DNA from 3 places in the Streptomyces sp. NPDC052052 genome. Region 1 is predicted to be linked to each of the others. Evidence: predicted binding sites of a transcription regulator. Region 1 holds the regulator's gene; each other region holds the start of a gene.
The links. Region 1 encodes HrcA, which represses chaperone genes, less so after heat shock. Its sites were predicted from a motif close to TTNGCACTCNGNNNNNCNGAGTGCNAA; they were not measured.

Region 1 (9,509 bases):
CGTACTGCCCGATGGTGAACCCGTACCCGACGACGGCGCGCTGCCGCGCCAGGCCCTGGAAGGTGCTGCCGACCGGCCGCTCGGCTTCTATCTGCACGTTCCCTACTGCGCGACCCGCTGCGGCTACTGCGACTTCAACACCTACACCGCCACCGAGCTGCGCGGCTCGGGCGGGGCGCTGGCCTCGCGGGACAACTACGCCTCCCATCTGATCGGCGAGGTCCGCCAGGCCCGCAAGGTCCTCGGCGACGACCCGCGTCCGGTCCGTACGGTCTTCGTCGGCGGTGGCACACCCACCCTGCTGGCCGCCGCGGACCTGGTCCGCATGCTGGGGGCGATCCGTGAGGAGTTCGGGCTCGCGGACGATGCCGAGATCACCACCGAGGCCAACCCGGAGTCCGTCGGTCCGCAGTATCTGGCCGAACTGCGGGAGGGCGGCTTCAACCGGATCTCGTTCGGGATGCAGAGCGCCCGGCAGCACGTGCTGAAGATCCTGGACCGTACGCACACGCCGGGTCGGCCCGAGGCCTGTGTCGCCGAGGCCCGGGAGGCAGGCTTCGAGCACGTCAACCTCGACCTGATCTACGGCACGCCGGGGGAGTCCGACGACGACTGGCGGGCCTCGCTGGACGCGGCGATCGGGGCGGGGCCCGACCATGTGTCGGCGTACGCGCTGATCGTCGAGGAGGGCACGCAGCTGGCCCGGCGCATCCGGCGCGGCGAGATCCCGATGACCGATGACGACGTCCACGCGGACCGGTACCTGATCGCGGACGAGGCGATGGCCGCGGCGGGCTTCTCCTGGTACGAGGTGTCCAACTGGTCCCGCACCCCCGAGGGCCGGTGCCTGCACAACGAGCTGTACTGGCGCGGCGCCGACTGGTGGGGTGCCGGCCCCGGCGCGCACAGCCATGTCGGCGGGGTGCGCTGGTGGAACGTGAAGCATCCGGGGGCGTACGCGCAGGCCCTGGCCGAGGGCCGGTCGCCAGGGGCCGGGCGCGAGATCCTCTCGCCGGAGGACCGGCGGGTCGAGCGGATCCTGCTGGAACTGCGGCTCGCGGAGGGCTGCCCGTTGTCGCTGCTGGCACCGGCCGGGCTGGCCGCGGCGGCGCGGGCGGTGGAGGACGGACTGCTGGAGTCCGCTCCGTACGACCAGGGGCGCGCGGTCCTCACCCTGCGCGGCCGGCTGCTCGCGGACGCGGTGGTCAGGGACCTGGTGGACTGAGCGCGGGCGGACCGGACGGCGGTTGCGCTCAGGCGACTCAGGCCGGCTGCGTCACGAAGTCGATCAGCTCCTCGACCCGGCCCAGCAGGGCCGGTTCCAGATCCCGGTACGAGCGCACCCCGGACAGGATGCGCTGCCAGGCCTCGCCGGTGTTCTCCGGCCAGCCCAGCGCGCGGCACACGCCGGTCTTCCAGTCCTGGCCGCGCGGGACCACCGGCCAGGCCGTGATGCCCACGGACGACGGCTTCACCGCCTCCCACACGTCGATGTACGGATGGCCCACCACCAGCACGTCCGGGTCCGAGACCCGGTCCGCGATCCGGGACTCCTTGGAGCCGGGGACCAGGTGGTCGACCAGGACGCCCAGCCGGGCGTCCGGGCCGGGCGAGAACTCACGTACGACGGCCGGGAGGTCGTCGATGCCCTCCAGGTACTCGACGACCACGCCCTCGATCCGCAGGTCGTCGCCCCAGACCCGTTCGACCAGCTCGGCGTCGTGGCGGCCCTCCACGTAGATCCGGCCGGCCCGGGCCACCCGGGCCCGCGCCCCCGGCACCGCGACCGAACCCGAGGCCGTGCGCACGGGGCGTACCGGAACGGCCGCCGACGGGCGTACGAGCGTCACCACCCGGCCCTCCAGCAGGAAGCCGCGCGGCTCCATCGGGAACACCCGGTGCTTGCCGAAACGGTCCTCCAGCGTGACCGTCGGACCCTGGGCGGTCTTCTCGCAGCGGATCACGGCACCGCAGAACCCGGTGGAGACCTCCTCCACCACCAGATCGGGCTCGGCGGGCACCTCGGGAACGGGGGCGGACTTCTTCCACGGCGGGGTCAGGTCCGGCTGGTAGCTGCGCATCGGATGACGATAGGACGAGCGGCCGTCACGACACGCCGAAGAGCCCCGCCAGCCGGTCGCGCTGGTCCCGCACGAACGCCGCGTCCACCACCGCCCCGTGCCCCGGTACGTACACAGCGTCCGCGCCGCCCAGCGCCAGCAGCCGGTCCAGTGCGGCCGGCCAGCGGGCCGGGACGGCGTCCGGGCCCGCCTGCGGCGGTCCGGACTCCTCGACCAGGTCGCCGCAGAGCACCACCGTGGGGGAGCCGGGCACGAGCACCACGAGATCGTGACCGCTGTGGGCGGGGCCCACGTTCGCCAGCAGCACCTGCCGGCCGCCGCCCAGGTCGAGCGTCCACTCGTCGTGCACCTCGTGCTGCGGCACCACCAGTGCGTCGACGGCCTCGGTCGCCTCGTGCTCCGGCACTCCGTGGCGGATCGCGTCGGCGCGCAGATCGTCCGCCTCGAGCCTCAGCAGCTCGGCCATGCCGACGGCCCCGTACACCTGGACGCCGGAGAAGGCCGCGGTGCCCAGGACGTGATCGAAATGGGGGTGGCTGAGTGCGATATGCGTCACCCTCCGGCCGAGCAGGGCCTGCGCCTGGGACCGGATCCGGACGCCCTCGCGGAGTGTCGATCCGGTGTCGAAGAGCAGCGCCCCGTCCGCTCCCGACACCAGTGCGACGGTCGCGTCCCACCTCGGGAGGCGGCATCGGCCCACTCCGTGACCGAGTCGCTCCCAGCCGAACTCTTCCCAAGAGGCGTTCATACCGCGACGCTATCGGCAACGACCTGCGCAGTCCCGCGACGGCATGACCGGTTGCTCTTGCTAGGCCCCCACTCCGCCGCCGTACACTGGCCCGGGGAATGCTGGCACTCGCAAGGACAGAGTGCCAGGGGATTCCTGGGAACGGATCAGGAACGGCCCGAGAACCACCGAGGAAACACAGCTGGAGGTGTGCGCGATGCTCAGCGAACGCAGACTCGAAGTGTTGCGCGCCATCGTCCAGGACTATGTCGGCACCGAGGAGCCCGTGGGCTCCAAGGCCCTCACCGAGCGGCACAGGCTGGGGGTCTCCCCGGCCACGGTCCGCAACGACATGGCGGTGCTGGAGGACGAGGGCTTCATCGCCCAGCCCCACACCAGTGCCGGCCGCATCCCGACGGACAAGGGCTACCGGCTCTTCGTCGACAAGCTCGCGGGTGTCAAGCCCCTCTCGTCGCCGGAACGCCGCGCCATTCATCACTTCCTCGACGGCGCGGTCGACCTCGACGACGTGGTGGGCCGCACCGTACGGCTGCTCGCGCAGCTGACCCGGCAGGTCGCCATCGTGCAGTACCCCTCCCTGACCCGGTCGACGGTCCGGCACGTGGAGCTCCTGTCCCTGGCGTCCGCCCGGCTGATGCTCGTGCTGATCACGGACACCGGCCGGGTCGAACAGCGGATGATCGACTGCCCGGCTCCGTTCGGCGAGACCGCGCTCGCCGATCTGCGGGCCCGGCTCAACAGCCGGGTCGTCGGACGCCGTTTCGCGGACGTCCCGCAGCTGGTGCAGGATCTGCCGGAATCCTTCGAGAGCGAGGACCGGGGAACCGTGTCCACCGTGCTCTCCACCCTGCTCGAAACCCTCGTCGAGGAGACGGAGGAGCGGCTGATGATCGGCGGCACCTCCAACCTCACCCGCTTCGGGCACGACTTCCCCGTGATGATCCGGCCGGTGCTGGAGGCACTGGAGGAGCAGGTCGTGCTGCTGAAACTGCTCGGCGAGGCCAAGGACTCGGGCATGACCGTACGCATCGGGCACGAGAACGCCCACGAGGGGCTCAACTCCACGTCCGTCGTCACGGTCGGCTACGGTTCGGGCGACGAGGCAGTCGCCAAACTCGGCGTGGTCGGACCGACCCGCATGGATTACCCCGGAACGATGGGAGCGGTACGCGCAGTGGCACGTTACGTCGGACAGATCCTGGCGGAGTCGTAAGTGGCCACGGACTACTACGCCGTACTCGGCGTGCGCCGCGACGCATCCCAGGACGAGATCAAGAAGTCCTTCCGGCGGCTCGCCCGCGAGCTGCATCCGGATGTGAACCCCGATCCGAAGACGCAGGAGCGGTTCAAGGAGATCAACGCCGCCTACGAGGTGCTCTCGGACCCGCAGAAGAAGCAGGTCTACGACCTCGGCGGGGACCCGCTGTCCGCCTCCGGCGGCGGTGGCGCGGGCGGATTCGGACAGGGTGGCTTCGGCAACTTCTCCGACATCATGGACGCGTTCTTCGGTACGTCGTCGCAGCGCGGACCCCGTTCGCGCACCCGGCGCGGCCAGGACGCGATGATCCGGCTGGAGATCGATCTGGCCGAGGCCGCGTTCGGCACCACCAAGGACATCCAGGTCGACACGGCCGTCGTCTGTACGACGTGCAGTGGCGAGGGCGCCGCACCCGGCACCTCCGCCCAGACCTGTGACATGTGCCGCGGCCGTGGAGAGGTCTCGCAGGTCACCCGGTCCTTCCTGGGCCAGGTCATGACCTCCCGGCCCTGCCCGCAGTGCCAGGGCTTCGGCACGGTCGTGCCGACGCCGTGCCCGGAGTGCGCCGGCGACGGCCGTATCCGGTCGAGGCGCACCCTCACCGTGAAGATCCCCGCCGGTGTCGACAACGGCACCCGCATCCAGCTCGCCGGCGAGGGCGAGGTCGGCCCCGGCGGCGGCCCGGCCGGCGATCTGTACGTGGAGATCCACGAGCTGGCGCACTCGGTGTTCCAGCGCCGCGGCGACGACCTGCACTGCACGGTCACCATCCCCATGACGGCGGGCGCACTCGGCACCAAGGTGCCGCTGGAGACGCTCGACGGCCTGGAGGAGGTCGACATCCGGCCCGGCACCCAGTCCGGCCAGTCGGTTCCGCTGCACGGGCGCGGCATCACGCATCTGCGGGGCGGCGGGCGCGGCGATCTGATCGTGCACGTCGAGGTGATCACCCCGACGAAGCTGGACCCGGAGCAGGAGCGACTCCTGCGGGACCTGGCGAAGATGCGCGGCGAGGAGCGGCCCACCGGCCAGTTCCAGCCCGGACAGCAGGGGCTCTTCTCCCGGCTGAAGGACGCTTTCAACGGCCGCTGAGGCTCCGTGTCCCGCATTCGGCCGCCGGACGGGCTCGCTCGTGGAGCCCGTCCGGCGGCCGAGGACGATGTGGGCCATGGCCTGCGGAAGCCGTGACGCGCGGAACGTGACACGATGCGGTCATGTCATCCGTGCTGACTGATATTTGCCGGTATCCGATCATTCAGGCGCCCATGGCGGGAGGCGCCTCCTGCCCAGAGCTCGTCGCGGCCGTCAACGGGGCGGGCGGACTGGGCTTCCTGGCCGCCGGGTACAAGACGACGGACGGCATGTACCACGAGATCAAACGGCTGCGCAGGCTGACCGGTCGGCCCTTCGGAGTCAATCTCTTCATGCCGCAGCCCCAACTCGCCGACCCGGGCGCCGTCGAGGTGTACCGGCATCAACTCGCCGGTGAGGCCGCCTGGTACGACACTCCGCTCGGAGATCCGGACTCCAGCGGCGACGACGGCTACGAGGCCAAGCTCGCCATACTTCTGGAGGACCCGGTCCCGGCCGTCTCCTTCACCTTCGGCTGTCCGACCCGGGACACCCTCGACGCGTTCGCCGGCGTCGGCACGTACACCGTGGTGACGGTCACGACGCCCGAGGAGGCCCAGGCCGCCGAGTGGGCGGGCGCGGACGCGGTCTGTGTCCAGGGAGTGGAGGCGGGCGGTCACCAGTCCACCCACCGCGACGACCCGCAGGCCGACGGGACCGGGATCGGACTGCTCTCCCTGGTGGCCCAGGTCCGCGAGACCGTGCAGGTGCCGATCATCGCCGCGGGCGGGCTGATGCGCGGGTCGCAGATCGCCGCGGTGTTCGCCGCGGGGGCCCAGGCGGCCCAGCTCGGCACGGCGTTCCTCGCCTGCCCCGAATCCGGCGCGCATCTGCTCCACAAGCAGGCACTGACCAACCCGCTCTTCGTACGGACCGCCCTGACCCGGGCGTTCTCCGGCCGCCCGGCCCGCGGCCTCGTCAACCGCTTCATGCGCGAGCACGGCCCGTACGCCCCCGCCGCCTATCCGCAGGTCCACTATCTGACCAGCGGGCTGCGCAAGGCGGCGGCGAAGGCCGGTGACGCCCAGGGCATGGCACTGTGGGCGGGGCAGGGGCACCGGATGGCGCGTGAGCTGCCGGCCGGCCGACTGGTCGAACTGCTCGTCGAGGAAGTGGACGCCGCACGGGCGGCAGTGAGCACAGGGAGTATGCAGTGACCGCACCGGTCTTTGTCGTCGAACAGGTCCCGGAGGGGCCGGAGTTCGTTCTGGAAGGGCCCGAGGGGCGGCACGCCGTATCGGTGAAGCGGCTGCGCGCAGGTGAGGCCGTCGTACTGACGGACGGTCGCGGTCGTTGGACGGAAGGCGTCGTCGGGGCGGTCGAGGGCAAGGACCGGCTCGTCGTCGCGGGCCTGGTGGCGGTCCAGGAGGAGGCGCGGCCCGCTCCCCGCATCACCGTCGTCCAGGCCCTGCCCAAGGGCGACCGCGGTGAGGTCGCCGTCGAGACGATGACGGAGACCGGCGTCGACGCGATCGTGCCCTGGCAGGCATCGCGCTGCATCACGCAGTGGAAGGGGGACCGCGGCCTCAAGTCCCTCGCGAAATGGCGCAACAGCGCCCGGGAGGCGGGCAAGCAGTCACGCCGGACGCGCTTCCCCGAAGTGGCCGACACGCTGACGACCACACAGGTGGCCGCACTTCTGGCCACGGCGGACTTCGCCGCCGTCCTGCACGAGGACCGGGACCACGACAGCGAGCCGCTGGCCGCCGTCCAACTCCCCACCCAGGGGGAGATCGTGCTGGTCGTCGGCCCCGAGGGCGGCGTGTCGCCGGACGAACTGGCGGTCTTCACCGCGGCCGGCGCCCGGGTCTGCCGGCTCGGGGCATCCGTCCTGCGCACCTCGACGGCGGGCACGGCGGCCGCGGCGCTGTTGCTGGGGCGCACCGGCCGCTGGGCGTGAGCCCCCTTCGCGCGCCTGCGCCGCCAGGTTGTGGCCGCACGCGTCTACCGGCGCGCGTCACCACGGTGGGAAGCTCACCGTATGGGGACATCCAGGGCATGGGGCCGGGGAAGAACCCGTCGCTTTCTGGCCACGTCCGCTCTCGCGGGCGCGGCGGTCGCAGGTGTCGCGGCCTGTGAGCCGACGGGCAACCTGAACTCCACATCCATCGCCGTGACCACCGACCTGACCGGCACCAGCGCCCTGGAGCGCAGCGGAGTCGATGTGCGGTGGCTGAACTGCACCGCCGACGTCCACGGGGACCGTGCCGTGGGTACGTCGTCGCCATCCGCCTCCGCGCCCCGGAACGCGGACGTCGACTGCACCGGAAGGACCGGTACCGGCAAGGACATCACCCTCGTCGGCACGGTGACCCAGGAACTCGACGGGCGGTGCGTGCAGGGCGACCTGACCGCCAGGACCGGCGGGAAGGTCGTCTTCCACTCGGACATGCTCGGCAACTGCGCCGCCGCCCAGCCCGTCGTCGGCGCACGCACGCCGGCGGGAGGCGGCGCCCGGCCGACGGTGACCGTGACGGTCACCGTGACCGAACAGCCCCGGGGGAAGTGAATGCGGCCGGCGCGGACCACCCGGCGGACTCCGGCCAACCCGGTTACGCGGAGCATGCGGGCGGCCTAGGGTGATCCCTGTGACGCAGCCTGCCTACCTCCGATACCCCCATGTCCAGGGCGATCTGATCGCCTTCACCGCCGAGGACGACGTCTGGCTGGCACCGCTGGACGGCGGCCGTGCCTGGCGCGTCAGCGCCGACAACCGGCCGGTCACCAACCCACGGATATCTCCCGACGGGACACACGTCGCCTGGACGTCCACCCGGGACGGGGCGCCCGAGGTGCATGTGGCCCCCGTCGACGGAGGCCCCTCCAGGCGGCTGACCTACTGGGGCGACGCGCGGACCACGGTGCGCGGCTGGACGCCCGAGGGCGACGTACTGGTCACCTCCACTCAGGGGCAGGCCTCGCTGCGGCGCAGTTGGGCCAGGGCCGTCCCGGTGGACGGCGGGCCCGCGCGGACCCTGCCCTACGGCCCGGTCGGGTCCCTCGCGTACGGGCCCGGCGGACGGGTCCTGCTGCTCTCGGCCGCCATGGGGCGCGAGGCCGCCACCTGGAAGCGCTACCGGGGCGGCACCGCGGGCAAGCTGTGGATTGAAATCGAACCCGAGGGCGGCACCGACGGCCCGGCACAGTTCGTACGGCTGCACGAGGACCTCGACGGGAACATCGAAGCGCCGATGTGGGTGGGCGACCGGGTCGCCTTCCTCTCCGACCACGAAGGCGTCGGCGCGCTCTACTCCTCGCTGCCCGACGGCTCGGACCTGCGCAGGCACACCGGCATCGAGGGGTTCTACGCCCGCCACGCGACCACCGACGGCACCCGCGTCGGCTACGCGTCGGCCGGTGAGCTCTGGCTGCTGGACGACCTCGAGGGCGCCGAACCCCGCCGCCTCGACATCCGGCTCGGCGGCCAGCGGGCCGACCTCCAGCCCCACCCCGTGCACGCCGGCAGCAACCTCGACTCCGCGTCCCCGGACCGCACGGGCCGCGGCAGCGCCGTCGCGACGCGCGGCGCCGTCCACTGGGTCACCCACCGCGAGGGGCCGGCCCGCGCGCTCGCCGTCGAACCGGGCGTACGGGCCAGGATGCCCCGCGCCTTCCAGGCCGAGGGCGACCAGTACGTCGTCTGGGTCACCGATGCCGAGGGCGACGACGCCCTGGAATGCGCACCCGCCACCGGCACCGCCCCGGGCGCCGTACCGCGCCGCCTCGCAGCGGGCCGTATCGGCAGGGTCCTCGACCTGGAAGCGGCCCCGGACGGCAGCCGGTTCGCCGTCGCCGCGCACGACGGGCGGGTACTGATCGTCGAGCGGGAGAGCGGCGAGGTCCACGAGGTGGACCGCAGCGAGGACGGCGACGCCTCCGGTCTCGTCTTCTCGCCCGACTCGGCCTGGCTCGCCTGGTCGCACCCCGGGCCCGAACCGCTCAGGCAGCTCAAGCTCGCGCACCTCGCCGATCTGTCGGTCGCCGAGGCGACCCCGCTGCGGTTCCGGGACTTCGCCCCCGCCTTCACCACCGACGGCAAGCACCTCGCGTTCCTCTCCGAGCGCTCCTTCGACCCGATCTACGACACCCATGTCTTCGACCTGGCGTTCATCGGCGGCTGCCGTCCCCATCTGCTGACGCTCGCCGCCACCACCCCCTCCCCGTTCGGTCCGCAGCGGCACGGCCGCCCGACCGAGAAGGACAAGGGCGGCGACGGCGAGGACAACCCGACCGCACTGCCCGTCACCCGGATCGACCTCGACGGCCTCGCCGACCGGATCGTGCCGCTGCC
Region 2 (9,509 bases), on a different contig from region 1:
AGAGCACCGAGTTCGCGATGCCGTGGTACGCGTCGGTGTGCACGTCCTCGTCGATGTCGAGCATCCGTACGCCCTGCTCACCGACCCCGCGCCGGACCGCCTCCCGGTCCCCGTCACCGAGTGCGGAGCAGACCCACAGCTTGTCCTTGACGGCGCTCAGCCCGGAGACCAGCCCACCGCCACCGCGCCTGGCTTCGAGCGTTCCGTCCACGGCCAGGGTGTACGAGACCGGGCCGCGGTTGGACGCGACGAGGACCTGCGCGGCGGGCCGGCCCTCGGACGGGGCTGCGGACGGGGCTTCGGGCTGGGCTTCGTGCGCGGAGACCATGTTGCGGAATCTAGCCCGATCACGAACCGCCCAAACGTGCGAAGTCAGGCCGCGCGGCGCGCGACGTACTCCTCGATCTCGCGCATCGGGGGCCGCTCCGCGGTGTCCACCGTATGGGTACGCGGTACGAAGCCGTTCTCGCCGCGTTCGAACTGGGTGAGCGCAGGCCGGACCAGGTGGCCGCGGGAGAGCCGGAGCTGAGCGGTCCGGTAGATCGCCGCCGCCATCCGGCCGAGCGCCTGTCCATCCTGGTGGCGGTGTTTGCGCACCCCCACATCGACCTGGGCCAGGGCGTCCAGACCCACCGTGTGCAGGGCGTCGACCAGGAGTCCCAGCTCCACTCCGTAGCCGACGGGGAAGGGGAGCTGTTCCAGGAGGGAGCGGCGCACGGCGTATTCGCCACCCAGCGGCTGGACGAAGCCGGCCAGCTGCGGCCAGTGCAGATTGAGCAGCGGGCGGGCCACCAGTTCGGTGACACGGCCCCCCTGGCCCGCGGTGTCGCCGAACGGGCGGTCGTACATCGCCTTGACGAACTGCACGTCCGGCTCGGTGAGCAGCGGGCCGACGATGCCGGAGACGAAGTCCGCCGAGAACTCCTTCAGGTCGGCGTCGACGAAGCAGACGATGTCACCGCTGGTCACCAGGAGCGACCGCCACAGCACCTCGCCCTTGCCGGGCACGGCCGGGATCCGGGGGAGTATCGCGTCCCGGTGCACCACCCGGGCACCGGCCTCCCCGGCCACCCGGGCGGTGGCGTCCGTGGAACCGGAGTCGATCACCACGAGTTCGTCGACCAGGCGGACCTTCTCCATCAGCTCGCGCCGGATCGTCGTGACGATCGCGCCGACCGTCGCCTCCTCGTTCAGCGCGGGCAGCACCACGCTCACGCTTCCGCGGCGCGGGTCCCGTGCCTTGGCGGCGACGAGCCGCTCCAGCGGGCGGTCGGCGGCCGACCAGGAACGACTGACCAGCCAGCGTTCGACCTCTTCGAGCACGGTCGATACTCCCTGTATGTGATCCATCTCGCGGTTCGGACGACTATCTCAACCGTCCAGGGCTTCGGTTACAGTCTTGAACAACGCGGATGGCCGTCGTATGTCGGGGTCCGTCCGCCGAAAAATGCCTGGATCGCTGATCCAGTGCCACAGCGCTCATCCAGAGGGACTGAGGGAACGGCCCGTTGAAGTCCCGGCAACCCTCCCATCCCCCGGCCGTCCATTTCGTTCGAGCCGGGACGACCCCAATTCGCGAGGTCAGGTGGGGAAGGTGCCAATTCCGTCTCGTGGCGAGATGCGTCACGAGGAAGATGAGGAGAAAGGGCCTCGCCTCTCATGGCTGCGCAGACTGTTGCAGTGAACACCGATTCCTCCGCCGATGGTGTCGACCTCGGCCCCGCAGCGGCGCTTTCCTGCCGCGAATGCGGTGAGCGTTTCGAACTCGGCCCCATCTTCGCCTGCGCGTCCTGTTTCGGGCCGCTCGAAGTGGCGTACGACCTGCCGAGCGGCTCTCCCGACGAACTGAAGAAGCGCATCGAGGCCGGGCCCCACAACATCTGGCGCTACGCGCCGCTGCTGCCGGTCCCCGCCGATGTCGCGGACAAGCCCAACATCAACCCCGGCTGCACCAAGCTGGTCAAGGCCGACAACCTCGCCCGCGAGCTGGGCGTCACCGGTGAGCTGTACGTCAAGGACGACTCCGGCAACCCGACGCACTCCTTCAAGGACCGGGTCGTCGCCATCGCCGTCGAGGCCGCCCGCGCCTTCGGTTTCACCACCCTCTCCTGCTCCTCCACCGGCAACCTCGCCGGTGCGGTGGGCGCCGCCGCGGCCCGCGCCGGCTTCCGCTCCTGCGTGTTCATCCCGCACGACCTGGAACAGGGCAAGGTCGTCATGGCCGCGGTGTACGGCGGCGAACTGGTCGGCATCGAGGGCAACTACGACGACGTCAACCGCTTCTGCTCGGAGCTCATCGGCGACCCGCTCGGCGAGGGCTGGGGCTTCGTCAACGTCAACCTGCGCCCGTACTACGGCGAGGGCTCCAAGACGCTGGCGTACGAGATCTGCGAGCAGCTCGGCTGGCGGCTGCCCGACCAGATCGTCATCCCGATCGCGTCCGGATCGCAGCTCACGAAGATCGACAAGGGTCTGCAGGAGCTGATCAAGCTCGGTCTCGTCGAGGACAAGCCGTACAAGATCTTCGGTGCCCAGGCCGAGGGCTGCTCCCCGGTCTCCACCGCCTTCAAGGCCGGACACGACGTCGTACGGCCCCAGAAGCCGAACACCATCGCCAAGTCCCTGGCGATCGGCAACCCGGCCGACGGCCCGTACGTCCTGGACATCGCCCGCCGCACCGGCGGCGCCGTCGAGGACGTCGACGACGAGCAGGTCGTCGACGCGATCAAGCTGCTGGCGCGCACCGAGGGCATCTTCGCGGAGACGGCGGGCGGAGTGACGGTCGGCGTGACGAAGAAGCTCATCGAGGCCGGTCTGCTCGACCCGGCGCTGACCACCGTCGTCCTCAACACGGGCGACGGCCTCAAGACCCTGGACGCGGTGGCCGCCACCTCGCAGGCGACCGCGACGATCCGTCCGAGCCTGGACGCGTTCCGCGCCGCCGGCCTGGCCGGCAACTGACCACCCGAGACCGGAGAAAGGCATCCGCATGAGCGTCAAGGTCCGTATCCCCACCATCCTCCGCACCTACACGGGCGGCCAGGCCGAGGTCCCGGCCGAGGGCGCGACCCTCTCGCAGGTCATCGAGTCCCTGGAGCAGAACCACCCGGGCATCGCCGCCCGTGTCCTGGACGACCAGGGCAAGCTGCGCCGCTTCGTGAACGTGTACGTCAACGACGACGACGTGCGCTTCGAGGGCGGTCTGGAGACGGCGACGCCGGACGGTGCCGGTATCTCGATCATCCCGGCGGTCGCGGGCGGCTGCTGACCGCCGACTTCACAGCGTTATCGGAATTGCCCCCTCTGCGAGAGAAGCGGAGGGGGCAATTCTGTAGGGTTGAGCGCGGTACAGTGTGGGAAGTCCCCCCAGCTGCCCGTGCCGCCCGCATATGAGAATGCGCCTGGCTGCGATAAGAAGCAGCCAAAGTGCGGAAGCACCTTGCGTCAAAAGTCTCCTTTGTCTGGCCCGACTTGCCCTGGATCCTTACGAATTCCCCATATTCGGGCGATCGGTGCTGCCCAGATTTCTCGTCCGATTGACCTGTTGCAGAGGGCAGTTGGGCAGATACATTCGGCCGCGGTCGACGCGTTCCGGCGCACACACCCTGCCCTGTCGGGGAGTGAGTTCTGACCCGGGTCCGCGAAGTGCGGTCCTGCGCAAGGGCCAGTAATAGGGGAGTTAGGCATGGCTCAGGGCACCGTCAAGTGGTTCAACGCGGAGAAGGGGTACGGCTTCATCGCGGTCGACGGTGGTGCGGATGTTTTCGTCCACTACAGCGCGATCCAGATGGACGGCTACCGCACCCTCGAAGAGGGTCAGCGAGTTGAGTTCGAGATCTCGCAGGGCCAGAAGGGGCCGCAGGCGGACATGGTCAAGCTCGCCGTCGGCTGAGTTCGGCGCGGTCGGCCAACGACACCACTTCATACGCGAAGGACCCGCACCACCGGGGTACACCCCCAGAGGTGCGGGTCCTTCGCGCGTTCGCGTACCCGGGCGGGCGGCTGTCGTCGTCCGCGAACCCCTGAGGCGTCTGCTCCTTTCGGCCGTCACTCCTGGGCGGACCTTCGCCGAAGGCGCTTGCACTCTCGGGGGTCGAGTGCTAATCATTGGCGTTAGCACTCTCCAGGTGAGAGTGACAGAACTTGGACCGGGCCGGTGAGGCCCGCAGGGCCGGTGGGGCAAGGAACCACCGGTCGCGCAGGCCGTCCGTCGCGGGCGCCACTCGGTCCGGAGCAATCCACCCCTGTCCGGGAGGACCACTTCACATGGCCAAGATCATCGCGTTCGACGAGGAGGCCCGGCGCGGTCTCGAGCGCGGCATGAACCAGCTCGCCGACGCCGTCAAGGTCACCCTTGGCCCCAAGGGTCGCAACGTCGTCCTTGAGAAGAAGTGGGGCGCCCCCACGATCACCAACGATGGTGTGTCCATCGCCAAGGAGATCGAGCTGGAGGACCCGTACGAGAAGATCGGTGCGGAGCTGGTCAAGGAGGTCGCCAAGAAGACGGACGACGTCGCCGGCGACGGTACGACCACCGCCACCGTTCTCGCCCAGGCTCTCGTCCGCGAGGGTCTGCGCAACGTCGCCGCGGGTGCCAACCCGATGGCGCTCAAGCGGGGCATCGAGAAGGCCGTCGAGGCCGTCTCCGCCGCCCTCCTGGAGCAGGCCAAGGACGTGGAGACCAAGGAGCAGATCGCTTCGACCGCCTCCATCTCCGCCGCCGACACCCAGATCGGCGAGCTCATCGCCGAGGCCATGGACAAGGTCGGCAAGGAAGGCGTCATCACCGTCGAGGAGTCCCAGACCTTCGGTCTGGAGCTGGAGCTCACCGAGGGTATGCGCTTCGACAAGGGCTACATCTCGGCGTACTTCGCCACCGACATGGAGCGCATGGAGTCGTCCCTCGACGACCCGTACATCCTGATCGTGAACTCCAAGGTCAGCAGCGTGAAGGACCTCCTTCCGCTGCTGGAGAAGGTCATGCAGTCCGGCAAGCCGCTGCTGATCATCGCCGAGGACGTCGAGGGCGAGGCCCTGTCGACCCTGGTCGTCAACAAGATCCGTGGCACCTTCAAGTCCGTCGCCGTCAAGGCCCCGGGCTTCGGTGACCGCCGCAAGGCCATGCTCGGCGACATCGCCATCCTCACCGGTGGCACCGTCATCTCCGAGGAGGTCGGCCTCAAGCTGGAGAACGCCGGTCTCGACCTGCTCGGCCGCGCCCGCAAGGTCGTCATCACCAAGGACGAGACGACGATCGTCGACGGTGCCGGTGACAGCGACCAGGTCCAGGGTCGCGTCAACCAGATCCGTGCCGAGATCGAGAACTCCGACTCGGACTACGACCGCGAGAAGCTCCAGGAGCGCCTCGCGAAGCTGGCCGGCGGCGTGGCCGTCATCAAGGCCGGTGCCGCGACCGAGGTCGAGCTCAAGGAGCGCAAGCACCGCATCGAGGACGCGGTGCGCAACGCCAAGGCCGCCGTCGAGGAGGGCATCGTCGCCGGTGGTGGCGTGGCTCTGCTCCAGGCCTCGGCCGTCTTCGAGAAGCTGGAGCTCTCGGGTGACGAGGCGACCGGCGCCAACGCCGTCAAGCTGGCGCTGGAGGCCCCGCTGAAGCAGATCGCCGTCAACGGTGGTCTCGAGGGCGGCGTCGTCGTCGAGAAGGTGCGCAACCTGGCCGTCGGCCACGGTCTGAACGCCGCGACCGGCGAGTACGTCGACATGATCGCCGAGGGCATCCTCGACCCGGCGAAGGTCACGCGCTCCGCCCTGCAGAACGCCGCGTCCATCGCCGCGCTGTTCCTCACCACCGAGGCCGTCATCGCCGACAAGCCGGAGAAGGCCGCCGCGGCCGCTCCGGGCGGCATGCCGGGTGGTGACATGGACTTCTGATCCTGACGGATCGGTAGTTCTCGCACAGCTGTGCCTCATCGACCCCCGGGACCGACTGGTCCCGGGGGTCGATGCCGTGTCGGCGCGGGACGGGCGGCAGCGGCGATGCCCGCCGGAACACCCTGAGCACGCGACCCCCGTCCCGCCGGAGCCGGTTCCGGATCCCGGGTCTCGGAAAGAGCGCTCGGACATCGAGGCTCGAGCCCCGGGAGATGCGGTGCCGGATGGGGGCGTGCGGAGTTCGCTCAATGCGCCGGGCGGGCTTCTGAGCGCCCCTGCTGGTGGAGTGGATCGGTGCGGGCGCGACGGCGGGATCGGGGGAAGGGCGAGGGACTCCTGTGATCTTGGAAGTGCGGGCTGCACGGCCCGCACTTCCTCCCCCTTCTCTTCATACGAGGAGTCCCGTGCGTATCCGTTCGATCCTGTCTCTCGCCGCGTCCGCCGTCGCCGTGGCGGCGCTGGCCACCCCCGCCCAGGCCGCCGACGACGGCTCCTACTTCATCCGTGATCTGCGCAGTGGCCAGTGCCTCGCAGGCGGCGAGGGCCCGCTGGGCGGCCACGTCGAGCCGTGCAGCCCCGGCACCGTCTGGGAGATCCGCAACCAGGACGACGGCCTGGCCCAGATCGTCGAGGCCCGCGGGGAGGAGCGCTGCCTGGCGCTCTCGCCGCTCCGGATCTACCCGCCGACCGTCTGGGTTGCCCCGTGCGGCCGTCAGCCCGACCTGTGGTCGATCGAGGGCGACACCGACAGGGAGCCGGTCGTGATCGCCCTCGGCCGGGGCGAGTTCGGCAACCTGACCACGCAGGGCAACCGCGTGGTCCTCAGCCCCGATGACCGCCGCCAGTGGGTCCTGGAGCGGCTCGGCTAGCCCGTCCGTCCAGGAGCGCATCCGCCCGCACCTGCCTCGCCGTTCACGCAACCGCCCCGTGCCGGGAACTCTCGTTCCCGGCACGGGGCGGTTTCTCCGTGGGGGGCTCGGTGGTGGGCCGCCGGGGCTCAGTCGGGGCGTGGGCCGATGACGGTCTCGCCGTCGTACACGGTGATCGCCTGGGCCGGGCAGATGTCGGCGGCGTCCAGCACCCGCTCGTCCGGCTCGATCCCGTCCACGAGCACGCGTGAGTACGCGCCGTCCAGCACGAACACCTCGGGCACCGCCCCGGCGCACATGCCCGACGCCTGGCAGAGGGTCGGATCGACGCGTACGTTCCAGGCCATCTGGCTCACCACCCGACCGGCATGACGCGCGGACCGCGAACCAGCATCTCGGACTTCCACGTCACGTCACCGGCCAGCCGCAGCCCCGGGAACCGGGTGATGAGCGCGAGCAGCGCCTCCTGGAGCTCCATCCGGGCCAGCGGAGCGCCGAGGCAGTGGTGGACGCCATGGCCGAAGCCGAGGTGCTGGTTGCTCTCGCGGCTGAAGTCGAGCACGCCGGGGGCGGTGAAGCGCAGCGCGTCGCGGTTCGCGGCGCCGATGGCGACCAGCACCGGACTGCCCGCGCGGACGAGCGTGCCGCCGACCTCGATGTCCTCGGTGGCGTACCGGGCCTGTCCGGCGCCGCTGCCCAGTGGCACGAAGCGCATCAGTTCCTCCACCGCACCCGTGATGAGTTCGGGTTCGGCCCTGAGCCGGGCCAGTTGGTCCGGGTGGTCCAGCAGGGTGAGGACGAAGTTGGGGATCTGGGACGCGGTGGTCTCGTGTCCGGCCACCAGGAGGCCCATGCACAGATCGACGAGTTCCCGTTCGGAGAGCCGGTCGCCGCCGTCGCGGGCCTCGATCAGCGCCGTCATCAGGTCATCCTGCGGCGAGGCGCGGTGGTCGGCGATCAACTTGGCCATGTAGGCGCGCAGTTCGTCGCGGTTGGCGTCGAACTCCTCGGCCGTGAGCGAGCTGGTCGACAGTGCGGCGTCGCTCCACACACGGAAGCGGGGCCGGTCCTCGGTGGGGACGCCCAGCATCCGGCAGATCACCGCGACCGGCAGCGGCAGCGCGTAGCGGTCGACCAGATCGGCGGGCGGCCCGGCGGCCTCCATGTCGTCGAGGAGGCCCGCGGTCAGCTCCCGGACCTGCGGCCGCAGCTTCTCGACCTGGCGGACCGTGAACGCCTTGGCGACCAGGGACCGCAACCGGGTGTGGTCGGGTGGATCCATGCCGAGCATGCCGCCGTCGCGGCGGCCCTCGGACTGCCGCGGCTCGTCGTGCGAGGCCCCGGCGGCCCGGCTGAAACGCGGGTCGCCCAGGACGAGGCGGGCGTCGGCGTAGCGGGTGACGAGCCAGGCCGGTTCGCCGTATTCCATCTGGACCCGCAAGAGGCCCGGCTGGTTCCTGACCTGCTCGTACTCGTCCGCGAGCTGGAGCCCGCCGCCTGTGTTGAAGGGATAGACGTGGGGGGTGGTGTCTGCTTTCGTCACTGTGACCTCCAGTATGTAAGCAGCTGCTTACAACGGTAGGAGTGTGCTCTTCCGGCGGTCAACAACGCTTTATGGCCGTTATCCTGACGGGCCGTTGGAGAGGAATGAGCCATGGAGCCCGCTGCCGCACCACCGTCCGCAGAGCGTCGGCGCGATGCCGCGGCCACGCGTCGTCGGCTGCTGGAAGCGGCGCGCGACCTGTTCGCGGAGCGGGGCTACGAGGGGGCTACGGTCCGGTCCATCGCGGAGCGTGCGGGCGCCAACCAGGCCCTGCTGTTCCGGTATTTCGGCTCGAAGCAGGGGCTGCTGGCGGAGGTCATCGCCCAGGGCGGACGGGAGCGGTTGCGGGCGACGCCGCCCGAGGAACTGTTCGAGGCCGCCCTGCGTTCGATGCTGACGCGCAGCGCCTCCGCCGGGTCGGACGACCGCTCCCTGGAGGTCTATCTGCGGTCCGTCGGGCAGGGCGACGAGTCGGCCGAGGCCCTGCGGGAACTGGGGGAGAAGTACCAGCAGACCCTGGCCGGGCTCTCCGATGCCGAGGACAGCACCCTGCGCGCGGATCTGGCCATGGCCTGGCTGCTCGGGATCGGCCTGATGCGATCGGTCGTCGCACGCGAGCCGCTGGCCGGCGCCCATCCGGACGAGGTCTGCCGTCTTGTGCTCGGCGCGCTCGGCTCGCTCTGGTCCGCTCCGGCGGGCGAGGGCCGGACGCGGTGACAGCCCGCGCACGCACGGCCGGGCCCCGGGGCGAGCCCGGGGCCCGGCCGGTTGCGGGCTCATGACCGGTGACGGCTCTCGAAGACGGCGAAGGCGCTCTCCTGGCGCCACTCGGTCGCTGCCTTCGGGTTGTCGGAGAGGTAGCGGAGGCAGCGGGTGCTCAGGCGTTCGGCACCGGGCCGGTCGCCCGCGCAGGCGGCGACGACGCGGTAGTCGGAGGGGGCGGAGCCGGTCGCCCACAGGCTGCGGCCGGTGCGGAACGCGTATTCCAGCGAGGCGCGGGCCAGGTCCTTCAGCTCGGTGTACCGCAGACCGTAGGTCTGGGCGGCGTACTGGTACTCGTGGCTGATGTCGATCCGTGAGACCCCCGGGTCGTCGGTGGCCAGGACCACCGGGACGCCGTAGCGGCGGTAGGCGTTGAACGGGTGGTCGTCACCCGCGATGCCGAGGATCTGCTTGTTGCTGGAGAACGGCACCTCGACCGCCACATG
Region 3 (9,509 bases), on a different contig from region 1:
GCGCCGTGAGCGTCGGCGCCGCCCCCATCTCGGCCGACCGCAGCCGACGCGGGGCGAGCCGCCACGTCGGATCGGCCAGCGCCTGGGTGACGGTGGCCCGCAGCTCCGCACGGGAGGCGTCCTTGTGCAGATAGCCGCGGGCACCGGCGGCGACCGCGAGCGCGACACCGTCCAGGTCCTCGGCGACGGTCAGCATGATGATCCTGGCCCCGGGGTCGGCGGAGAGCAGCCGCCGGACCGTCTCCACACCTCCCAGACCGGGCATGCGTACGTCCATCAGGATCAGATCCGAACGGTCGGCGCCCCAGCGGCGGAGGACTTCCTCGCCGTTGGCCGCCGTCGTCACACGTTCGACGCCGGGCACGGTCGCGACCGCACGACGGAGCGCCTCTCGGGCAAGCGGGGAGTCGTCGCAGACGAGGACGGATGTCATGACCGTCCTCCGCAGCTGATGAGCGTCACCTTGAACCTCCAGGCTGTACAAGTCGTCACCTGAGCGGTCGACACTTCCGGACATCTGCCCGATCGCTCTTCCGTCAACCGCCTCCGCCCTCTCAACGACGGTCACTCGAAAGAGTTACGGGTCGGACGGCCGGGTTCGGCACTCTACGTGAGGGATCACGCACACAGGAGAGCGACGCAGATCGTCCAACGGTCAACCGAAAAATCCTCATGAAGATATGCCCCATTTGGCGGGTTTTCTTCCCTTTTGCTGGTGTCTGTGACTAGATTCGCAATCAGTCATATTTACATCTACTTACACCGTAGATGCAGATGTCATGGGCACGGTCAAAACGGACGACAACGACGATTCCGACTCAGCACGGTTTCGAGGGGACAAGCAATGGCAGATTTCTCCCGCCTTCCCGGACCCAACGCCGATCTGTGGGACTGGCAACTGCTGGCGGCCTGCCGCGGGGTCGACAGCTCGCTGTTCTTCCACCCGGAGGGTGAACGCGGGGCAGCCCGGAGCGCCCGCGAGAACTCGGCAAAAGAGGTCTGCATGCGATGCCCGGTACGCGCCGAGTGCGCAGCACACGCACTGGCGGTGCGCGAACCCTACGGAGTGTGGGGCGGACTCACCGAGGACGAACGCGAGGAGCTCATGGGACGGGCCCGCAACCGGCTGATCACGGCGGCCGCGCCGACGGCCCTTCCGTCCCCGTCCGGGCACGGCTGATCCCGCCGTCCCGCCAAGCCAACAGAAAAACGTTTCTGCACCCCACCCGGCCACCGAGGGCGGCCGGGACACAGGCAGGCCCGCCTCAGCGGTCGGCCGCCACGGACAGCCGCTCCAGCGTGGCCGCGACCGCCGGCACCCGGGCCAGGTCGGGCAGGGTCAGGGCGACGATCTCGCGCTCGACGGCCGGTTCCACCTGCACGGTGCGGGCCCCCTTGGGACGTACCGACTCGATCGCCAGCTCCGGCAGCACGGCCACGCCCAGCCCGGCCCCGACCAGGCCGATCACCGCCGGGTAGTCGTCGGTGGCGAAGTCGATGCGTGGCGTGAAACCGGATTCCTCGCAGACCTCCACCAGCTGGCGGCGGCAGCGCGGACAGCCCGCGATCCACGACTCGCCGGCCAGCTCGGCGATCCCGACCGCATCCGCCCCGGCGAGCCGGTGCCCCTCGGGGACCAGGCCGATCAGGCGGTCGGTGAGCAGCGGGCGCACGACCAGGTCGTCCCACTCCGCGCCGGAGGTCCCGTAGCGGAACGCCAGCGCGATGTCGCAGTCGCCCTCGCGCAGCATCTCGACCGAGCGCGGCGGCTCGGCCTCGACCAGGGAGACCTGGGTGCCGGGGTGGGCCGCGCGCAGCGCCGCGAGGGCCCCGGGAACCAGCGTGGAGCTGCCGCTGGGGAACGAGACGAGCCGGACCCGGCCCGCCCGCAGCCCGGCGATCGCGGCGACCTCCTCCTCGGCGGCGGTGAGCCCGGCGAGGATGCCGGAGGCGTGCCGGACGAGGGCCTCGCCCGCCTGAGTCAGCCGCATCTCGCGGCCCGTACGGATCAGCAGTGTGGTCCCGGCGGAGGCTTCCAGCGCCTTCATCTGCTGGCTCACCGCGGGCTGGGTGCAGCCCAGTTCGCGGGCGGCGGCGGAGAACGAGCCGGTGGCGGCCACGGCGCGCAGGACACGGAGATGGCGTGCTTCGATCACACCCCAACCATAAGAGAACCTTGGGGAGGGTGTGAAATATCTGGGTGCACCTTTGGCGGTGTGGTGGTTAGCGTTCTCCGCATGAAGCCGACGAAGCCGACGAAGCCCACGGAGCCGATGAAGCCGATGAAGCTGCTGACCGTGAACGTGGGACGGCCGAAGGCCGTCGCGTACACCGACGCCCCCGGTGGTGCGACAGGGATCGACAAGCGGCCGGCCGACGGCCCCGTGCACGTCGCCGACCCGGGCCCCAAGGGAACCGGCGGCAGTGGGCTGGCCGGGGACGCGGTGTGCGATCTGCGCCATCACGGCGGCTCCGATCAGGCCGTGTACGCCTTCGCCCGCGAGGAACTGGACGTCTGGGAGCGGGAGCTCGGCCGTCCGCTGGCCAATGGCGCGTTCGGGGAGAACCTGACGACCAGCGGTCTGGACGTGAGCGGCGCGAAGATAGGCGAGCGCTGGCGGATCGGCGCGGATCTGGTCCTGGAGGTCACGTCCAGCCGGATCCCGTGCCGTACGTTCGCCGGCCATCTCGACGAGAAGCGCTGGGTGAAGCGGTTCACTCAGGCGGCCGCGCCGGGTGCCTATCTGCGCGTGATCGTGCCGGGCGAGATCCGCGCCGGCGACCCGGTCGAGATCGTGCACCGGCCCGAACACGACGTCACCGTGGAACTGGACTTCCTGGCCTCGACGACCCGCCGGGACCTGCTGCCGAGGATGCTCGCGGCCGGGGACGCGCTGCATCCCGAGACGCTCCGTGCCGCTCTGAAGTATGTGGCGACGCAGTCCGCGGACAACTGATCACGGTGCGCCGGACAGGCACTACCGTGCCGCGTATGACGACTGCACTGATTACGGGCGCGACCGCGGGGATCGGAGCCGCGTTCGCGCGGCGGCTCGCGGCCGACGGGCACAACCTGGTGCTGGTGGCCCGCGACACCGAGCGGCTGCGCGAGCAGGCCACCGAGCTGCACGACCGGCACGGCATCGAGGCCGAGGTGCTGACGGCCGACCTGTCCGAGGACAAGGGGATCGCCGCGGTCGAGGACCGGTTGACGGACCGTCGGCACCCGGTCGACCTGCTGGTCAACAACGCCGGGTTCGGCAACAAGGGGCGCTATCTGGAGGTATCCATGGCCGATGAGCTGAGGATGCTGAAGGTGCACTGCGAGGCGGTCCTCCGGCTGACCTCGGCGGCGGCGGCCGGGATGCGGGAGCGGGGCCGGGGCGGGGTCGTCAACGTCGCCTCGGTGGCCGCGTTCCTGCCGCGCGGGACGTACGGCGCGTCCAAGGCGTGGGTCGTGCAGTTCACCCAGGGCGCGGCGAAGGACCTGGCGGGTTCGGGGGTGCGGCTGATGGCCCTGTGCCCCGGCTTCGTCCGGACCGAGTTCCACGAGCGGGCCGGGATGGGGACCGGCAACATCCCGGGGTGGATGTGGCTGGACGCGGACAAGCTGGTGTCGGCGGCGCTGGCGGACCTGGCCCGCGGAAGGTCGGTCTCGATCCCGGATCCGCGGTACAAGGCGTTGATGGGACTCGTGAAACTGACGCCGCGCGGCCTGCTCGGCGGGGTCAGCTCCAAGGCGGGCCGCACCTACGGACCTCGGTGAGCGGGCGGTCGCCGCACTCCCCCACGCACGGCAGCACGTGCCGAGGCCCGGTACCCCGCGACGGGGTACCGGGCCTCGGTGGCTCAGCGGTTCAGCCGGAGCCGCTGACTGGCGTCAGTGCGCGTGGCCGTGGCCGCCGTGGGCGGCTTCGGCCTCTTCCTCGGCCGGCTTCTCGACGACCAGGGTCTCGGTCGTGAGCAGCAGCGACGCGATGGACGCGGCGTTCTCCAGCGCGGAGCGGGTGACCTTGACCGGGTCGATGACGCCGGCCTTCACCAGGTCGCCGTACTCGCCGGTCGCGGCGTTGAAGCCCTGGCCCTTGTCGAGGTCGGAGACCTTCGAGGTGATGACGTAACCCTCGAGGCCGGCGTTCTCGGCGATCCAGCGCAGCGGCTCGACAGCGGCGCGGCGCACGACCGCGACACCGGTGGCCTCGTCGCCGGTCTTGTCGAGGTTGCCCTCCAGGACCTTGACGGCGTGGACCAGAGCGGAGCCACCACCGGAGACGATGCCCTCCTCGACCGCGGCGCGGGTCGCGGAGATGGCGTCCTCCAGACGGTGCTTCTTCTCCTTGAGCTCCACCTCGGTGGCGGCACCGACGCGGATCACGCACACGCCGCCGGCCAGCTTAGCGAGGCGCTCCTGGAGCTTCTCGCGGTCCCAGTCGGAGTCCGTGGCCTCGATCTCGGCCTTGATCTGGTTGACCCGGCCCTTGACGTCGCCGGGCTCGCCGCCGCCGTCCACGATCGTGGTGTCGTCCTTGGAGACGGTGACGCGGCGGGCGGTGCCCAGGACGTCCAGACCGGCCTGGTCGAGCTTGAGGCCGACCTCCTCGGCGATGACGGTCGCACCGGTGAGGGTGGCGATGTCGCCGAGCATGGCCTTGCGGCGGTCACCGAAGCCCGGGGCCTTCACCGCGACGGCGTTGAAGGTGCCACGGATCTTGTTGACGACGAGGGTCGACAGCGCCTCGCCCTCGACGTCCTCGGCGATGATCAGCAGCGGCTTGGAGCCACCGGCCTGGATGACCTTCTCCAGCAGCGGGAGGAGCTCCTGGATCGCGCCGATCTTGCCCTGGTGGATCAGGATGTACGGGTCGTCGAGGACGGCCTCCATACGCTCCTGGTCGGTCACCATGTACGGGGACAGGTAGCCCTTGTCGAAGGCCATGCCCTCGGTGAAGTCGAGGTCCAGACCGAAGGTGTTGGACTCCTCGACGGTGATGACGCCGTCCTTGCCGACCTTGTCCATCGCGTCCGCGATGAGCTCGCCGACCTGCGGGTCCTGCGCGGAGAGCGCGGCCACGGCGGCGATGTCGGCCTTGTCGTCGATCGGGCGGGCGGTCGCGTGGAGCTCCTCGGACACGGCCTTGACCGCAGCGTCGATGCCCTTCTTCAGGGCTGCCGGGGAAGCGCCCGCGGCGACGTTGCGCAGACCCTCGCGGACGAGCGCCTGGGCCAGCACGGTGGCGGTGGTCGTACCGTCACCCGCGATGTCGTTGGTCTTGGTCGCCACCTCCTTCACCAGCTGGGCACCGAGGTTCTCGTACGGGTCGTCGAGCTCGACCTCGCGCGCGATAGTGACACCGTCGTTGGTGATGGTGGGAGCACCGAACTTCTTGTCGATGACGACGTTGCGGCCCTTGGGGCCGATCGTCACCTTGACCGTGTCGGCCAGCTTGTTGACGCCGCGCTCAAGGGCGCGACGGGCGTCCTCGTCGAACTTCAGAATCTTCGCCATGGCAGCTGAGCTTTCCTCTCAGACGTACTGCGCCCCCGACCGCCCGGCTGGTTGTTCGCAGGGGGCCAGGGGCGCAGAACAGAAGCAAACGTGGGTGAATTACTTCTCGACGATCGCGAGCACGTCGCGAGCCGAGAGGACGAGGTACTCCTCGCCGTTGTACTTCACCTCGGTGCCGCCGTACTTGCTGTAGAGCACGACGTCGCCGGTCTTGACGTCGAGCGGAAGGCGCTCGCCGTTCTCGAAGCGACCCGGGCCCACGGCCAGGACGACGCCCTCCTGGGGCTTCTCCTTGGCGGTGTCCGGAATGACCAGGCCGGAAGCCGTGGTCTGCTCGGCGTCGAGCGGCTGGACCACAATGCGGTCCTCGAGCGGCTTGATCGCAACCTTGGTGCTGGCGGTCGACACGATCCGGTCTCCCCCTTCGGAGATCTCACGGGGTCAGGAGTCTTGGTGTGGCGACCAGGTCGATCCGTCGTCGCGGGTGCCGGACCTGCCAGTCGCACTGAACTGCTGGCACTCTCCTGTGGTGAGTGCCAGCACCGAGACTATGACCGCGATTAGCACTCGGTCAAGCGGAGTGCCAATTCAGCCCGTCGTGGCGCCGTACGGGCTCCCCCACCCGGTCGGCGACGGGTGCCCGTTCCGTCCAACGGTCCGGACGGCACCACGTTCGTGACGCCGCGGCAGCACGGGCCCCGGGCACTGTGGGACGGCAACGGTCCGGACGCGACCGCGCAACGGTCCGGGCACCCTGAATGCGACGCGGGGACGGACCGCACGGTTCCGTACGACCCTGGGGCCCATGCTCGAACCTCGGCACCAGCCGTCGAACCCGCTTCCGGATCCCCCGTCGTCGGCACCGCGCTCCGCTCGCCCCGTCAACGGCTGCCTCGACGTGCTGCTGGGTCTGCTGCTGCTGGTCGTGGAGGGGCTGATCTGCGCGCTCGCCGCCTTCTCCCTGGCCTTCTCGCGGTGGGGCCCCAGTGGCCAGGAGCTGACGGGGCCACCGCCGATGGACTGGACACCCGTCCTCGTCTTCGGCGGGTTCACCGCGGTGGCCTGCCTGTTCGCCATGGTGCTGATCCGCTCGCGGTGGCCCTGGGCCGGCGCGCTCCAGATCCTGGCCGCACTCGTGCTCTGCGGGGCCACGGTGCAGATCGGGCTGGAGGACTACCGCCGGTCGCACCCGCGGCCGGCCCCCGTCCCCACGGTCGAGCCCTTCCAGTCCGGCCACCCATGCCGCAGCGGCGGCGACGACCGGGAGTGCCGGGACTCCGGCAGCTGAGGACAGGCGGTGGCGGCCGGCGCCCCGGGCTCCCCGTGATCGCCGTGCGGGCGCGCCTGCGGGCCGGCCGCGGGTGCCGGATGCGGGCGGGCCACCTTCTGCGCGGCCTTGCGGCCCAGCCGTTCGATCGGGTCCACGGGCGCGCATCCGGCGGTCGCGGTCAGCAGCGCACCGACCGTCAGCAGTCCGGCGAGCAGTCTGTGCGCCCTGGTCATACGTAGTCCTCCAGCCGGGCCACCGCATACCCCTGGTCCGTGACGGTCTTCATGACCGCCCGGACCAGATCGGCCATGCTGCCACCCCACTCCGCCCGTCCCCGGAAGTGCGTCCGGATGATGTCGCCGGGGTGCAGTTCATGATCCGCCTCGCGCCATTCCATGCGGTCCGGGAACGCCTCCGCGTTCCACAGCGGCACGGCCTTGATGCCGCAGGACTTCGCGGCGCGGAGGGTGTCCTCGTCGTAGTGGCCGTACGGAGGACGGAAGAGGGTGGGTCGCGGTCCGAACTGTTCCTTGATGACGGCCTGCTGTCCGCAGATCTCGCTCTTCTGCTCGTCGTACGAGAGGCCGGTCAGATCGGACTGCCCGAGCGTGTGGTTGTTGACGGCGACGCCCAGCCGCTGCATCTCCAGGAAGTACCCGTAGGTGTCACCCACCAGGCGGTCACTGAGGAACGCGCTGTACGGGATGTCCAGTTCGTCCATCATCTGCAGCAGTTCGGGGTCCTTCTCGGCCCCGCCGTCCATCGTCAGGAAGACGACGCGGTTCTTGGTCGGGACGGTGGTGAAGACCGGGGGCAGCGAGTCGTCGTCGCCGGCCTCGAACCCCTCGCGGGTGGTGATCCGCGGCTTCACGGCGGGCGGCGGGGGCGCGATCAGCGGAGGGCTCGCCAGCCCCCACTTCTTGGCGAGGGCGGCCCGTACGGCCGGACTGAACCGCGCGTTCTCACGGGCCACGGCGGGGGCACGGCCCTGGCCGGCCCACTGTCCGAGGCCCGCCCCGGGCGCGGGGGCCCCCGGTGGGCCCGCCGCGGGCGGGGCCGGGTGCCCGTCGGCGCCATCGGCTCCGGAGGCGCAGCCGGAACAGACGGCGGCGGTCAGGAGTGCGGCCAGGACCGCGCAGGCGCACCGATGCCTGCCGGGGCCCCGCCCGCCGCCGCGTTCCCGGGCGCCCGCCTCACTCCCTTTCATGGTTAATTTTTCCTTTTGTCGTACTAGTTGCATGGCGTCGCATCCTGCCAGCACGGAACCGGCGCCCCGGCCCGACACCGCCACCGGGTCCGCCGGTCAACCCGGCTGGCTCACAATGGGGCAGGTGAACGCCTTCGCCCCGAACGACCGGCCCGACGCCGACGACCCGCTCGCCGCCTTCCTCGCCCTGCGCACCCCCGAGGGCGCGGAGCTCCTGGACGGGCTGCGGTCGTACGACCCCGCCCAGGAGCTCGCCACCGCCACCCGGCTGCGCCGCTCCCATCCGGCCCCGCTGGTCTCGGCGGCCCTCGGCCAGGCGCGGCTGCGGCAGCGGGCGGTGGCGAAGTTCGGTGCGGAGGACGCGTACCGGATGTTCTTCACGCCGAACGGCGTCGAGCAGGCGACCCGCGCCTCGGTGGCCACCCACCGCGCGCGGCGTTTCGTGGAGGCGGGCGGCGTACGGAGCGTCGCCGACCTGTGCTGCGGGATCGGGGGCGACGCGATCGCGCTCGCCCGGGCGGGCATCCGTGTCCTCGCGGTCGACCGCGACCCGCTGACCGCCGAGGTGGCCCGTGCCAACGCCGCCGCGCTCGGCCTGGACGACCTGATCGAGGTGCGGTGCGCCGACGTCACCGGGATCGACACCGCGCCGTACGACGCGGTGTTCGTCGACCCGGCCCGGCGCGGCGGCAGGGGCAGGATCTTCGACCCCGAGGCGTACTCGCCTCCGCTCTCCTGGGCGACCGGCGCCGCGCTCAAGGCCCCTCGCGCCGCACTGAAGATCGCTCCCGGCATCCCGCACGAGGCGATCCCGGCGCAGGCGGAGGCGGAGTGGATCTCGGACGGCGGAGACGTGAAGGAGGCGGTGCTCTGGTTCGGCGAGGGCTTCGCGGCCGGTTCGTACCGCGCCACCGTGCTTCCGGCCCGCGCCACCCTGTGGTCCGGGGCCTCGCTGCCCGCCCCGCCAGTCGGCCCGGTCGGCCCCTATCTGTACGAGCCGGACGGCGCCGTCATCCGCGCCCATCTGGTCGCCGACATCGTGGCCCGGTGCGACGGCCGGCTGATCGACGAGACCATCGCGTACGTCACGGGCGATGAGCCGTACGACTCCCCGTACACCACCGGGTACGAGATCACCGACCAACTGCCCTTCCACATGAAGAAGCTGAAGGCGCTGCTGCGGGAGCGGGAGGTCGGCGTCCTGACGGTGAAGAAGCGCGGATCGGCCGTCGAACCGGAGGAGTTGCGCCGCCGCATGAAGCTCCAGGGGCCGAACTCCGCCACGGTCTTCCTGACCCGGGTGGCCGGAGCCCCGACGATGCTGATCGGCCGTCCGCTGACCGGCCCCGCCTGAGGGCGGGGCCGGGGCGGGCGTCAGGCCCGGTCGGTCAGGTCCTCGGCGTACACCTGCGAGAGCGGCTGAGGACCCACGTACTGCTGGCAGTTGCACTGCCCCGCCTCGAAGCGGACCGGCTTCTTGGTCTCGTCCCAGGCCGTCGGGACCTCGACCCGCTCATGGCACCTGC

Region 2: a site for HrcA is predicted at 4,078-4,104, ahead of groL (chaperonin GroEL). Genes of this name have one in related genera too.
Region 3: a site for HrcA is predicted at 6,067-6,093, ahead of groES (co-chaperone GroES). Genes of this name have one in related genera too.

The regions. Positions count from the first base shown of each region.
Region 1 is NZ_JBFAWU010000015.1:46,797-56,305, reverse strand. Features, by position in the region: gene hemW (radical SAM family heme chaperone HemW) at 1-1,225, shown strand, start outside; gene AB0L71_RS19325 (DUF3097 domain-containing protein) at 1,263-2,081, opposite strand; gene AB0L71_RS19320 (MBL fold metallo-hydrolase) at 2,107-2,829, opposite strand; gene hrcA (heat-inducible transcriptional repressor HrcA) at 3,026-4,042, shown strand; gene dnaJ (molecular chaperone DnaJ) at 4,043-5,179, shown strand; gene AB0L71_RS19305 (nitronate monooxygenase) at 5,302-6,375, shown strand; gene AB0L71_RS19300 (16S rRNA (uracil(1498)-N(3))-methyltransferase) at 6,372-7,118, shown strand; gene AB0L71_RS19295 (hypothetical protein) at 7,200-7,727, shown strand; gene AB0L71_RS19290 (S41 family peptidase) at 7,807-9,509, shown strand, end outside.
Region 2 is NZ_JBFAWU010000003.1:347,069-356,577, reverse strand. Features, by position in the region: gene AB0L71_RS05665 (trehalose-6-phosphate synthase) at 1-328, opposite strand, end outside; gene AB0L71_RS05660 (glucosyl-3-phosphoglycerate synthase) at 373-1,323, opposite strand; SAM riboswitch class I at 1,477-1,641, shown strand; gene thrC (threonine synthase) at 1,660-2,961, shown strand; gene AB0L71_RS05650 (MoaD/ThiS family protein) at 2,990-3,268, shown strand; gene AB0L71_RS05645 (cold-shock protein) at 3,686-3,892, shown strand; gene groL (chaperonin GroEL) at 4,267-5,889, shown strand; gene AB0L71_RS05635 (hypothetical protein) at 6,294-6,758, shown strand; gene AB0L71_RS05630 (ferredoxin) at 6,887-7,105, opposite strand; gene AB0L71_RS05625 (cytochrome P450) at 7,111-8,301, opposite strand; gene AB0L71_RS05620 (TetR family transcriptional regulator) at 8,413-9,018, shown strand; gene AB0L71_RS05615 (adenosine deaminase) at 9,078-9,509, opposite strand, start outside.
Region 3 is NZ_JBFAWU010000013.1:22,114-31,622, reverse strand. Features, by position in the region: gene AB0L71_RS17390 (response regulator transcription factor) at 1-433, opposite strand, end outside; gene AB0L71_RS17385 (WhiB family transcriptional regulator) at 845-1,180, shown strand; gene AB0L71_RS17380 (LysR family transcriptional regulator) at 1,266-2,156, opposite strand; gene AB0L71_RS17375 (MOSC domain-containing protein) at 2,283-2,957, shown strand; gene AB0L71_RS17370 (SDR family oxidoreductase) at 2,993-3,766, shown strand; gene groL (chaperonin GroEL) at 3,881-5,506, opposite strand; gene groES (co-chaperone GroES) at 5,606-5,914, opposite strand; gene AB0L71_RS17355 (DUF6234 family protein) at 6,312-6,794, shown strand; gene AB0L71_RS17350 (polysaccharide deacetylase family protein) at 7,006-7,983, opposite strand; gene AB0L71_RS17345 (methyltransferase domain-containing protein) at 8,099-9,337, shown strand; gene AB0L71_RS17340 (hypothetical protein) at 9,358-9,509, opposite strand, start outside.